DNA from 3 places in the Glaciecola sp. G7-5 genome. Region 3 is predicted to be linked to each of the others. Evidence: predicted binding sites of a transcription regulator. Region 3 holds the regulator's gene; each other region holds the start of a gene.
The links. Region 3 encodes FliA, which starts transcription of late flagellar genes. Its sites were predicted from a motif close to CTAAAGNTNNNNNNNNNNNNGCCGATA; they were not measured.

Region 1 (3,282 bases), 2.1 Mb from region 3:
ATATGCGGGCCAAAACCAGCATTAGGCACACCGTCTTTCACGAAGGTATGAGTATTATAGAACGCGATAAAGCCGCACATTTCTTTTCTGAAAATGAAAAAGGCGCTCAGGTCATGTTGTGCAGCGAAATAGGCAGCGAAGGTCGTAACTTCCAGTTTTCGCGTCATTTAGTGCTATTTGATTTACCGCTTAACCCCGATTTACTTGAACAACGTATTGGACGCTTAGATCGTATAGGGCAAAAAAATGACATCAACTTGCATGTGCCCTATTTTGAAGAAACCGCTCAAGAAGTACTATTTAACTGGTACAGCGAAGGGTTAGCAGCATTCGATGCCACGTGCCCTGTAGGCGCCGACGTATATAAACGCCTAGAAGATGATTTGCATCACGCACTTGCCACACCCAGTGATATCGAAAACTGGAATGATGTGGTTGCCCAAGGCCATCAATTGACTGAAATTTTAAAACGTCAAATAGAAGAAGGCCGCGACCGTTTGCTTGAGATAAATGCCAAAGGCAATAGCGCCAGTGAAGAAGTGCTTGAGCAAATTGTATATGCCGAGAATCCGGTGTCGATGCTTAAGTTTATGACGCGCTTATTTGATAGTTTAGGTATTGTGCAAGAAGAAAAAGACGCCCATAGCTTTATTTTAAGGCAAACTGAAAATACTTTGTTCCCCATTAGCAGTATTTCCGATGAGGGACTAGAAATCACCTATAAGCGTGAAACGGCTACGCAACTTGAGCACCTGACCTTTATCAACCCAGACAGTACTTTGGTCACCCAATGTATAGATTCTGTATTAACGGATGTTATTGGTAAAAGTAGTTTATGTTTTGTTAATAAGCCAGGCTCTCCCGTGGGTGCCTATTGGGTTGAAATTATCGCTGTGTTAAATCCGTCTGCACCGCCAGCCTTGCAGCTTTACAGATATTTACCAGCGACGCCCACAAAAGTTTGTTTAGATGCAAAATTAACACCTGTCGATGAAGAGTTCACAAGCATATTTAAGGTGAAACCTAAAATGGCAAATCAGCTAATGACCGCATTAGCGACGCCAATATCAGAGACTATCTCAGCCTGTTTAGAGGTGGCGAATCAAGAATTAAGCAATGTGAAAAAAGCAGCGCTTATCAATATGGAATACGAACTCAATGATGAAATTGATAGATTGAGTGAACTAAAAATAAGTAATCCATCGATCCGCCAAGAGGAAATCGACTTCTTAGTAGATCAAAAAGAAAAACTGATTAAAACCATCAATGACGCCCAGCCTATACTAGACAGTGTACGTGTTGTGGTAAATAACCCCCGGTAGGTCTAAAAAACGTAAACATGACAAGGCCATTGATGGACTACAATCCACCTCTTTCTCCTATGTTTGAGGTGGTATTTAAAGACGAGCACCTAATTGTATTTAACAAGCCAAGTGGTTTGTTAACCGTGCCGGGTAAAGCACTTCAACATAAAGACTCGTTGCAATTAAGAGCGCAGAGAGTATGGCCTAGTGCGACCATTGTCCATCGCCTCGACATGGCGACTTCAGGCCTATTGATTATGGCGCTGAACAAAGACACACATCGTCATATTTCAAAGCAATTTGAAATGCGAGAAGTCAAGAAAACCTACTATGCGCGGGTGCTTGGAAAACCTAAAGACAGCTCAGGTACAATAACGCTCCCTTTAATCTGCGACTGGCCCAATAGACCGAAACAAATGGTTGATGTTGAAAATGGAAAAGCCGCCTGTACACATTGGGAGTTAATCAATAGCGACGCACGTTCTAGCTTGATAAAGTTGACCCCTATTACTGGCCGTTCTCATCAATTGCGCGTGCATATGTTGGCGATGGGTAATGAAATATTAGGTGATAAATTGTATGCCAGTGAGGCCGGCAAAGCGATGTCCAAAAGACTTTGCTTGCACGCCTTTAACATTAGCTTTACTCACCCTGTAAGTGGCGACAGCCTATACTTCGAGACACCCTACACCTTTTAATCTTATTGTTTAGCGCTTTAGGCCGATACGCATTATATCGAGAACCTTTTGTAAACAGATTGATATACATGCTAGAGCGAATTTCAGCACATAAAGCTACCACTAAAGCAATAACAAGTATAGCTTATACACTAGGATTGTTATTGGCTTCGTCAGTGCTTTATGCCTTTGCACAAGCGCCTACAGCGCCGCAGTCTATGGCAACTAGTAACCTAGAAGATTTGTCTTACTTCGTGCCAAGTCAAGCGCTCTCAATGCTAGAAATAAACATGAAGGGTGAAGCTGTTGAACTACCGTTTATTCGCTATAGTGCTCGCCAGCCAATCGTAAAAGGAGTGGCCATTCTAGTCAGTGAAATTCAAGCTCAAGGTCAAATTGACCCAACTCTGCACGCCGTAGCAAAGCGCCTACCTGATTGGGGTTGGCATACAGTACTGATAACGCCAAATCAAGCCTATATTAAAACCACTAGTGCTAATGAAAACCGCGAAACTGAAACAGATGAGCCGGTTGATGCCAGTCAAGAGCAAGAAATTGAAGAGCCAGTAGCAACAGAAATAAGCCAAGTAAATTTGCCACAAACAGGCCTTAAAGCAAATAGTCTGCAAGCACTTAGTCTGCCCTATACTTACGATGAATATTTGTATTTTTTAAACCTGCTTAATGACGCTATTAATAAAAAGTTTGCCCAGCAACCGGGTTATAAAGTGATGTATGCAAGCGGCACAAGCGCATCAGGTTTAATCACATTATTTGCAAAATCAAACAATACACAAATTGATGCATTAATCGTCAACAACCCTTATTGGCCAGAACCAGAACAAAACCAACAAGTACCGCAAGAGTTAGCGACACTGCCCATGCCTGTTCTAGATTTAGTTAGCGATTCTGACAATAGTTGGGCCAAACAAACTGCAGTTGAGCGTATCGTTGCTTCTAAAGTCGCGTTAAAAGCGATGTATCGTCAACGTGATATCATTGGAGGTAATTTAGGAATGAATCAGCATGATTATTTGTCAAAAGAAGTTGTAAGTTGGACATATTCTTTAGGTTGGTAAGCACATAGAGTATTCTCTTTTTAGCCTCGCTAGTGAAACACGCAAACTAAAACGTGGGGCTAATGTTAAAAATAATTAATTCAATATAAAGCAGTGCTTTTCGAAATGCCGACTATACTAATTAAAACTTAATTATTTTGGCGGTATGCTCGTGCAAGTACAAGCCTTTATAAATATGAAATCAACTCAGCTCGCGTATTATATTCGCGGTTTTTGGCATGC
Region 2 (3,282 bases), 1.5 Mb from region 3:
CGCTAGCTAGAAACTAAATTGTAATTGTCGGTATAAATCGAAGAGCCTGTTGTTAATCAGGCTCTAATACCGAAACGGGGTCTGTAAATTTAGGTTCGCCTTGAAGTACAGCAATTTCAACCCGCCGGTTTTGTGCTCTCGCGCGGTCGGTATCGGCCTCACTTATAGGTTGTGTTGCAGCCCGGCCAATCACTCTCATACGCGTTTCGTCAAAACCTCGAGCTCGTCTTAATTCCTCAGCTACTGCAACTGCGCGCTGTGCAGATAAGTCCCAATTTGAACGATATAGTTCATTAGTAATTTGGACGTTGTCGCTGTGTCCGGTAATTTCGACTTTACCTGGCATGTCATTTAACAGCTCGCCTAGTTTGCGAATAACAGGGACAAATTGCGGTTGTAAAAAGGCTGAACCTGCGGAAAACGATCCGCTTTCTCTAATTCTAATAACAATTTGCTGGCCCAAGTTCTCAACGTCTACCGCACCATCTTTTATTTCTTTTTGTAGTAATTCTTCAACTTTTTTCTTGTTGTCTTCAATTTCTTCTTTTTTACCTGCCGCTGCCGCAGCTGTCGCCATTTGATCAGCAGTTTGGGGAGATTGACCACCTCTGAAAGTGCCTTGTTGTTTCTGTTTGCCGCCAGCGGAATCTTCCTCTCCTTCTTGGAAATTTAGCATAGGCTTGGTGATATCTTGCGTGACCTGTTGTACTGTCTCAATCGGGGTTGGATCTGGTTTACCCGGTCTAAATTCAAGTGCAACAATACTGGTGCCTTTGGGAATATCTTTTAACTCAATTTTATTTTGAACGCCAAAGGCGAACTTCATCGAACCTGCTATTTGCTTAAACTTTTTAACATCCATCTCGGAAAATGAGAGTAACAATACGAAAAAGCACATGAGCAAGGACATTAAATCAGCGAAGGTTCCCATCCACGCAGGCAGTCCCTCGGGGGGACATTTTGGGCATTCGTCATCCATTAGGCCGCTTCCTCTTTTTCACCACCTCGTTTGCCTTCAGCAATGTATCCTTTCAACACACCTTCAATTACGCGCGGGTTCTGGCCATCAGCAATACCTAAAATACCATCAAGAATTAAGCTCTGATTTAGCTTTTCTTCTACACAGCGAACTTGCAATTTAAACGCTACTGGCAAACAAAATAAGTTCGCCAACATCGCCCCATAAAGCGTAGTTAACAAAGCAACCGCCATAGCCGGGCCAATTGCCTTAGGATCATCCATGTTTGAAAGCATTGCCACCAAACCAACAAGTGTTCCTATCATTCCCATCGCAGGTGCTACATCACCTAAAGACTTAAAAATAACAGATCCAGCATCGTGGCGTTCAGTGGTATTTCGTATATCTTTACCCATGGTCTCACGGACAACATCTACATCGTGGCCATCAACTAGCATGTCGACACCTTTTTGCATAAAGGAATTGTCTATTTCCGCTTCTTCAAGGGCCAAAAATCCGCCTTTGCGAGCAGCATCAGCCATTTCAACGACTTTTTCTATCAATTCTTCAGGCGATTGAATCTTAAAGGTAAATGCTTTGCCTGCTACTTTACCAGCACCTAAAAACTGGGAAAGGGGATACTGCATGAGGACAACAAAAATAGATCCACCAAATACAATTAGTACGGAAGGTACGTTGAAGAACATACCCAAGTCACCACCTAATATCATCGCCATGACGACAAAACCAACTGCGCCAATAAACCCAATAATAGTTGCTAAATCCACAATTCACTCCCGCTACAATGCGTCATAATACTAAACTTGATAAGACCTTAAGTTATAGCCTACTGCGATAAACAGGCTCGACTGCAAACTTACTTTTTTCTCTGTGTGTTTGTTAACGGCAATTTATTTACAATCTTTATGCAAAATTGCGGGTTTTATTCACCTAACAATTGAATTTGCATGCCCTGTCGGTTAAGGTTCACAGCTTTGAATCTGGGAGTAGAGCTAAATGAAAGTAGAAGAATTATCGTTTGAACAGGCAATGGCAGAACTAGACGCGATTGTGCTTGAAATGGAACGTGGCGAAATCCCCTTAGATGCCTCTTTAAAGCAGTTTGAACGCGGCGTAACGTTGGCAAGACATACCCAAAAATTGCTCCAAGATGCTGAGCAAAAAGTAAAAGTCTTAACCACTACAAATAACCAAGACACCCTAACTGAATTTAGCGAATAAGCTTCTGTATCCGTACCTATGCCTATACCAACTTCCTTAGAGAGTAACCTCCAGTATACCTCGAGCCACATGACCGAGTATTTTACGAGCTTCGTAAAAGACCAAAACATAGTGGAGGCCTCATTGCGCGACGCTATTGAGTATGCACTTTTAAATGGCGGTAAGCGCATGCGTCCGTTGTTGGTCAGTTTAGTTGGTGAAGTATTGGGTATCGACAAACAAGACCTCATTCCGGTAGCCCTTGCGGTTGAATGTATTCATGCCTATTCACTAGTACATGATGATCTTCCAGCCATGGACGATGACGACCTTCGCCGCGGCAATCCCACTTGTCATATAAAATTTGGCGAAGCAACCGCCATTCTTGCTGGTGACGCGTTGCAAAGCATGGCGTTTCAAATACTTGCTGGTGCTAGTTTTAACGCGCAAGTTAGCGCGAAACAGCACAAATTAATACTCGCACTAAGTAAGGCTGCAGGCCCAGCGGGCATGGTAGGTGGACAAAGTATTGATTTGGCCTCAACAGACAAAAGCGTAACGTTGACCGAATTGACGCAACTCCACGTATTAAAAACCGGTGCACTTTTAAAAGTATGTGTCGCACTACCGTGTATACTTAGTTGTGATATTACAGCGCAAGATGAAAGTCTCTTATTAAGTTTTGCTGAGCATATTGGCCTTGCCTTTCAAATTCAAGATGACATTTTAGATGTAACCGCTGATACCCAAACCTTAGGAAAGCCCCAAGGCTCAGATGCTGGCGCAAATAAGTCAACCTTTGTTTCTTTGCTTGGGTTAGAGAACGCAAAACAAGCATTAGACAAAGAACACGATTTGGCAATACACGCCTTACGCGCTTTGCCCTATAATACCGATAAATTAGAAACCTTTACCGATTTTATGGTTACCCGAACTTTTTAGGGTCAGGTTATATACAATTACAGTAGAAGAAATTAAACGACATGAGCCTTGATCTTAATCATTACCCTCACTTAGCTAAAGTAAATATTCCCAGCGAATTGAGGCAGCAAGCCAAATCGACACTTCGTGCCACCGCCAATGAGCTGCGCAGATTTTTACTA
Region 3 (3,282 bases):
GGCCATTTCGCATTATGTCAAATACGTTTTCAGCGCCATGACATATTTCTACTAGCTCAGTTAGCGCCAGAAATCCTGCACCACCCTTAACAGTGTGATAGCCACGGAAAATCGCATTTAGCAATTCTCCATCTTCTGGATTATTTTCTAATTCAACCAACTGCTCTTGTAGTTGTTCAAGTATTTCTCCGGCTTCCACCAAGAAATCTTGCATTATGTCTTCGTCGACTTCAAACGACATTCGTCTGCTCCCCTAAAACCCTAAGCTCGACAACAAATCATCAACGTCGTCTTGGTTATTAACCACATCGTCACGCTTTGTTGCATCAATAATTGGCCCTTCGGCTTTCACTTTATCGCCAGATTTGCACGTTGTTTTAGATTTATCTTTTTGTTGCTCTTCGCCGCCAAAACTAGCAAGCATTTCAATAAGGTGGTCTTCTACTTCTTTGACTAAATCGATAACACGACGAATAACCTGACCAGTTAAATCTTGGAAACCTTGCGCCATTAATACTTCAGTTAACATTCCGTTTAAGGCCAGCGAATCATCTGTCGCGTCCTCTAACAACTGATCTAATGTTAAGCATAATTGTTTGAATTCACCCAGTTCTATTTGGCGACTCATTAATTTTCGCCATTCGGGCATAATGCTCGCTAAACGCCCATTAAGTTGGTCGGCTATAGACATACTCCGTTCTACAGCATCCATGGTTGAATTAGCGGCTTTTTCGGTCTGTTCAATTACGTATTCTAAGCGTGATCTCGCATCAGGCATCTCGTTAGTCATTAAGCCGTTGATGCGATCATCTAGTTGGAAAGTAGATAGTGAATTGTGAAGTTGGCGAGTTAGCTTACCAACTTCAGAAAATAGCTCAGGTGATTCTTGCAACGTAATTGTATGAATAATTTCGTTAACTGATTCTATATCATCAGATTCTAGATGCTGTACTAATAATCTAGCCTGTTCAATTGTTATAAGCGCTTGTTTTTTCGACGTGTTTTCCGTCATAGTGGTCACCTAAAAAATGGAATTACCCTAAACGCTCAAATATTTTATCGAGCTTTTCCTTTAGTGTTCCCGCTGTAAATGGTTTTACCACATAACCGTTTACGCCGGCCTGCGCAGCTGCAACTATCTGCTCTTTCTTCGCTTCTGCCGTTACCATTAATACAGGTAAATGTTTAAGCTTATCATCAGCTCTAATAGCTCGCAGAAGGTCAATACCTTGCATACCAGGCATATTCCAGTCGGTCACAACGAAGTCAAAATCGCCTTGCACCAACATCGGTAACGCGGTGTTGCCATCGTCAGCTTCTTGTATGTTGGTAAAACCCAAGTCTTTCAACAAGTTTTTAATTATCCGACGCATAGTTGAAAAGTCGTCAACTACGAGGATTTTCATATTCTTATCCAAAACTACCTCCGAAATGGATGCTAACTATTAAAAAATATATTTTCATTGTTCGATTCGCCATGATTGCATTTTCGATTTAAGTTTAATCATCGCTTGCGAATGAATTTGACTTACTCTTGATTCGCTTACTTCAAGTACTTCGCCAATTTCACGCAGGTTTAACTCTTCGTCATAGTACAGCGACAGAACGATAGCTTCTCGCTCCGGTAGAGTTGTTATCGCTTTGGCCAATGCCTTTTGAAACGAACCTTGAACCATGTCTTCATAGGGTTTATCGGCACCTTTTGATTCTTCGGTAGTTAAAACATCTTCACTAACACCTAAATCTTCAATTCCCACCAATTTGCCGGCGTTAACCTCGCCCAACATTTGATGATAATCTTTCAATGAAACTTCTAACACCTTTGCCACTTCAACATCTCGGGCGTCTCGACCGGTGTCACGCTCTACGATATTTACCGCTTCGGTAATAGCACGAGAGTTTTTGTGTACCGACCTTGGCGTCCAATCGCCTTTGCGAATTTCGTCAAGCATTGCGCCGCGTATTCTAATCCCTGCAAAGGTCTCGAAACTTGCACCTTTGGTGCCGTCAAAGTTTCGCGCCGCCTCTAGCAGCCCAATCATGCCTGATTGAATAAGATCATCGACTAACACACTTGCGGGCAGTCTTGCTAACAAATGGTGGGCAATGCGTTTTACCAAGGGTGCATGTTTTTCAACCAGTTGGTTTTTGTCTATTTGCTGTTGATATCCAGTCACTTTTGTACTCACTTTGTTTACCTACTCATGCAATGACACAAGGTTCTCTAAGAAAAATTCCAAATGTCCACCTGCCTGATTTGGAATCGGCCAACTACACATATCCTCTGCTAGCTTATTGATTGCTTTAGCAGCAGGCGAGCTAGGAAATGCATCTACAATTACGGTTTGTTTACGTACTGACTTACGCACGTTTTCATCAAAGGGGACGATGGCATTTAACTCCATCGCTACATCCAAGAAACGGCTTGTTACTTTCGATAACTTATTGAAAAGATCGCGCCCTTCTCGTTCGCTTCTCACCATATTTGCCACGACTTTGAACTTAAAAACGCCGTGCTCTCGGTTTAAAATTTTGATAAGTGCATAAGCATCGGTAAGCGACGTTGGTTCGTCGCACACAACAATAACAACGTCTTGGGCAGCTCTTGAGAAACTCACTACCATGTCTGAAATACCCGCTGCGGTGTCAATAATTAGCATATCAATGGGCGTTCGTAGCTCACCAAAGGCGCGAATCAAACCAGCATGTTCGTGGCTCGACAATTCAGTCATCGATTTTGTGCCCGATGTTGCCGGTGCTATTTTGACGCCATATGGACCGGTAACTAAAATTTCATCGAGGGTACAATCGCCATTTAATACGTGTGAAAGGTTTCGCTCTACTCGCAAACCCAGCATGACATCAACATTGGCTAAGCCTAAGTCAGCGTCAAGCACCATGACTTTTTTACCCATTTTGGCTGCCGCAATAGCGGTATTGAGTGTAATGCTCGTTTTACCTACTCCGCCTTTGCCACCGGTAACCGCTACTACTTTTATTTGTTTACTTTGATTTTGCCGGCGTAAACTGCTGGCCTGATCTTCGGTTATGCTATCCATCATAATGCACCTACATCTGCGGCTACTGCCGATGACATTTCGCCGTTGCCATAGCGTTGAAAGAGCTTGGCGGCGATAAGTGTTAAATTCGCTGAGTCAGCTAGCTTTATATCCTCAGGTACGCGCTGTCCGTCGGTAACATAGCTTAGTGATAAATCGTTCTCTATGATGACGCTGAGCGCCTCACCCATGCTGTAACATTCATCTAGCTTGGTAAAAATAC

Region 1: a site for FliA is predicted at 2,105-2,131, ahead of AC0L6H_RS09020 (DUF3530 family protein). Genes of this name have one in related genera too.
Region 2: a site for FliA is predicted at 1,860-1,886, ahead of pomA (flagellar motor protein PomA). Genes of this name have one in related genera too.

What each region holds. Positions count from the first base shown of each region.
Region 1 covers NZ_CM147892.1:2,075,700-2,078,981, reverse strand. The annotation lists gene rapA (RNA polymerase-associated protein RapA) at 1-1,322, shown strand, start outside; gene AC0L6H_RS09025 (pseudouridine synthase) at 1,355-2,002, shown strand; gene AC0L6H_RS09020 (DUF3530 family protein) at 2,146-3,060, shown strand; gene AC0L6H_RS09015 (hypothetical protein) at 3,236-3,282, shown strand, end outside.
Region 2 covers NZ_CM147892.1:2,680,727-2,684,008, reverse strand. The annotation lists gene AC0L6H_RS11830 (class I SAM-dependent methyltransferase) at 1-17, shown strand, start outside; gene AC0L6H_RS11825 (flagellar motor protein MotB) at 53-979, opposite strand; gene pomA (flagellar motor protein PomA) at 979-1,746, opposite strand; gene AC0L6H_RS11815 (exodeoxyribonuclease VII small subunit) at 1,976-2,200, shown strand; gene AC0L6H_RS11810 (polyprenyl synthetase family protein) at 2,270-3,121, shown strand; gene dxs (1-deoxy-D-xylulose-5-phosphate synthase) at 3,163-3,282, shown strand, end outside.
Region 3 covers NZ_CM147892.1:4,187,598-4,190,879, forward strand. The annotation lists gene AC0L6H_RS18515 (chemotaxis protein CheA) at 1-241, opposite strand, end outside; gene AC0L6H_RS18520 (protein phosphatase CheZ) at 254-1,012, opposite strand; gene cheY (chemotaxis response regulator CheY) at 1,035-1,418, opposite strand; gene AC0L6H_RS18530 (RNA polymerase sigma factor FliA) at 1,461-2,189, opposite strand; gene AC0L6H_RS18535 (MinD/ParA family ATP-binding protein) at 2,199-3,050, opposite strand; gene flhF (flagellar biosynthesis protein FlhF) at 3,059-3,282, opposite strand, start outside.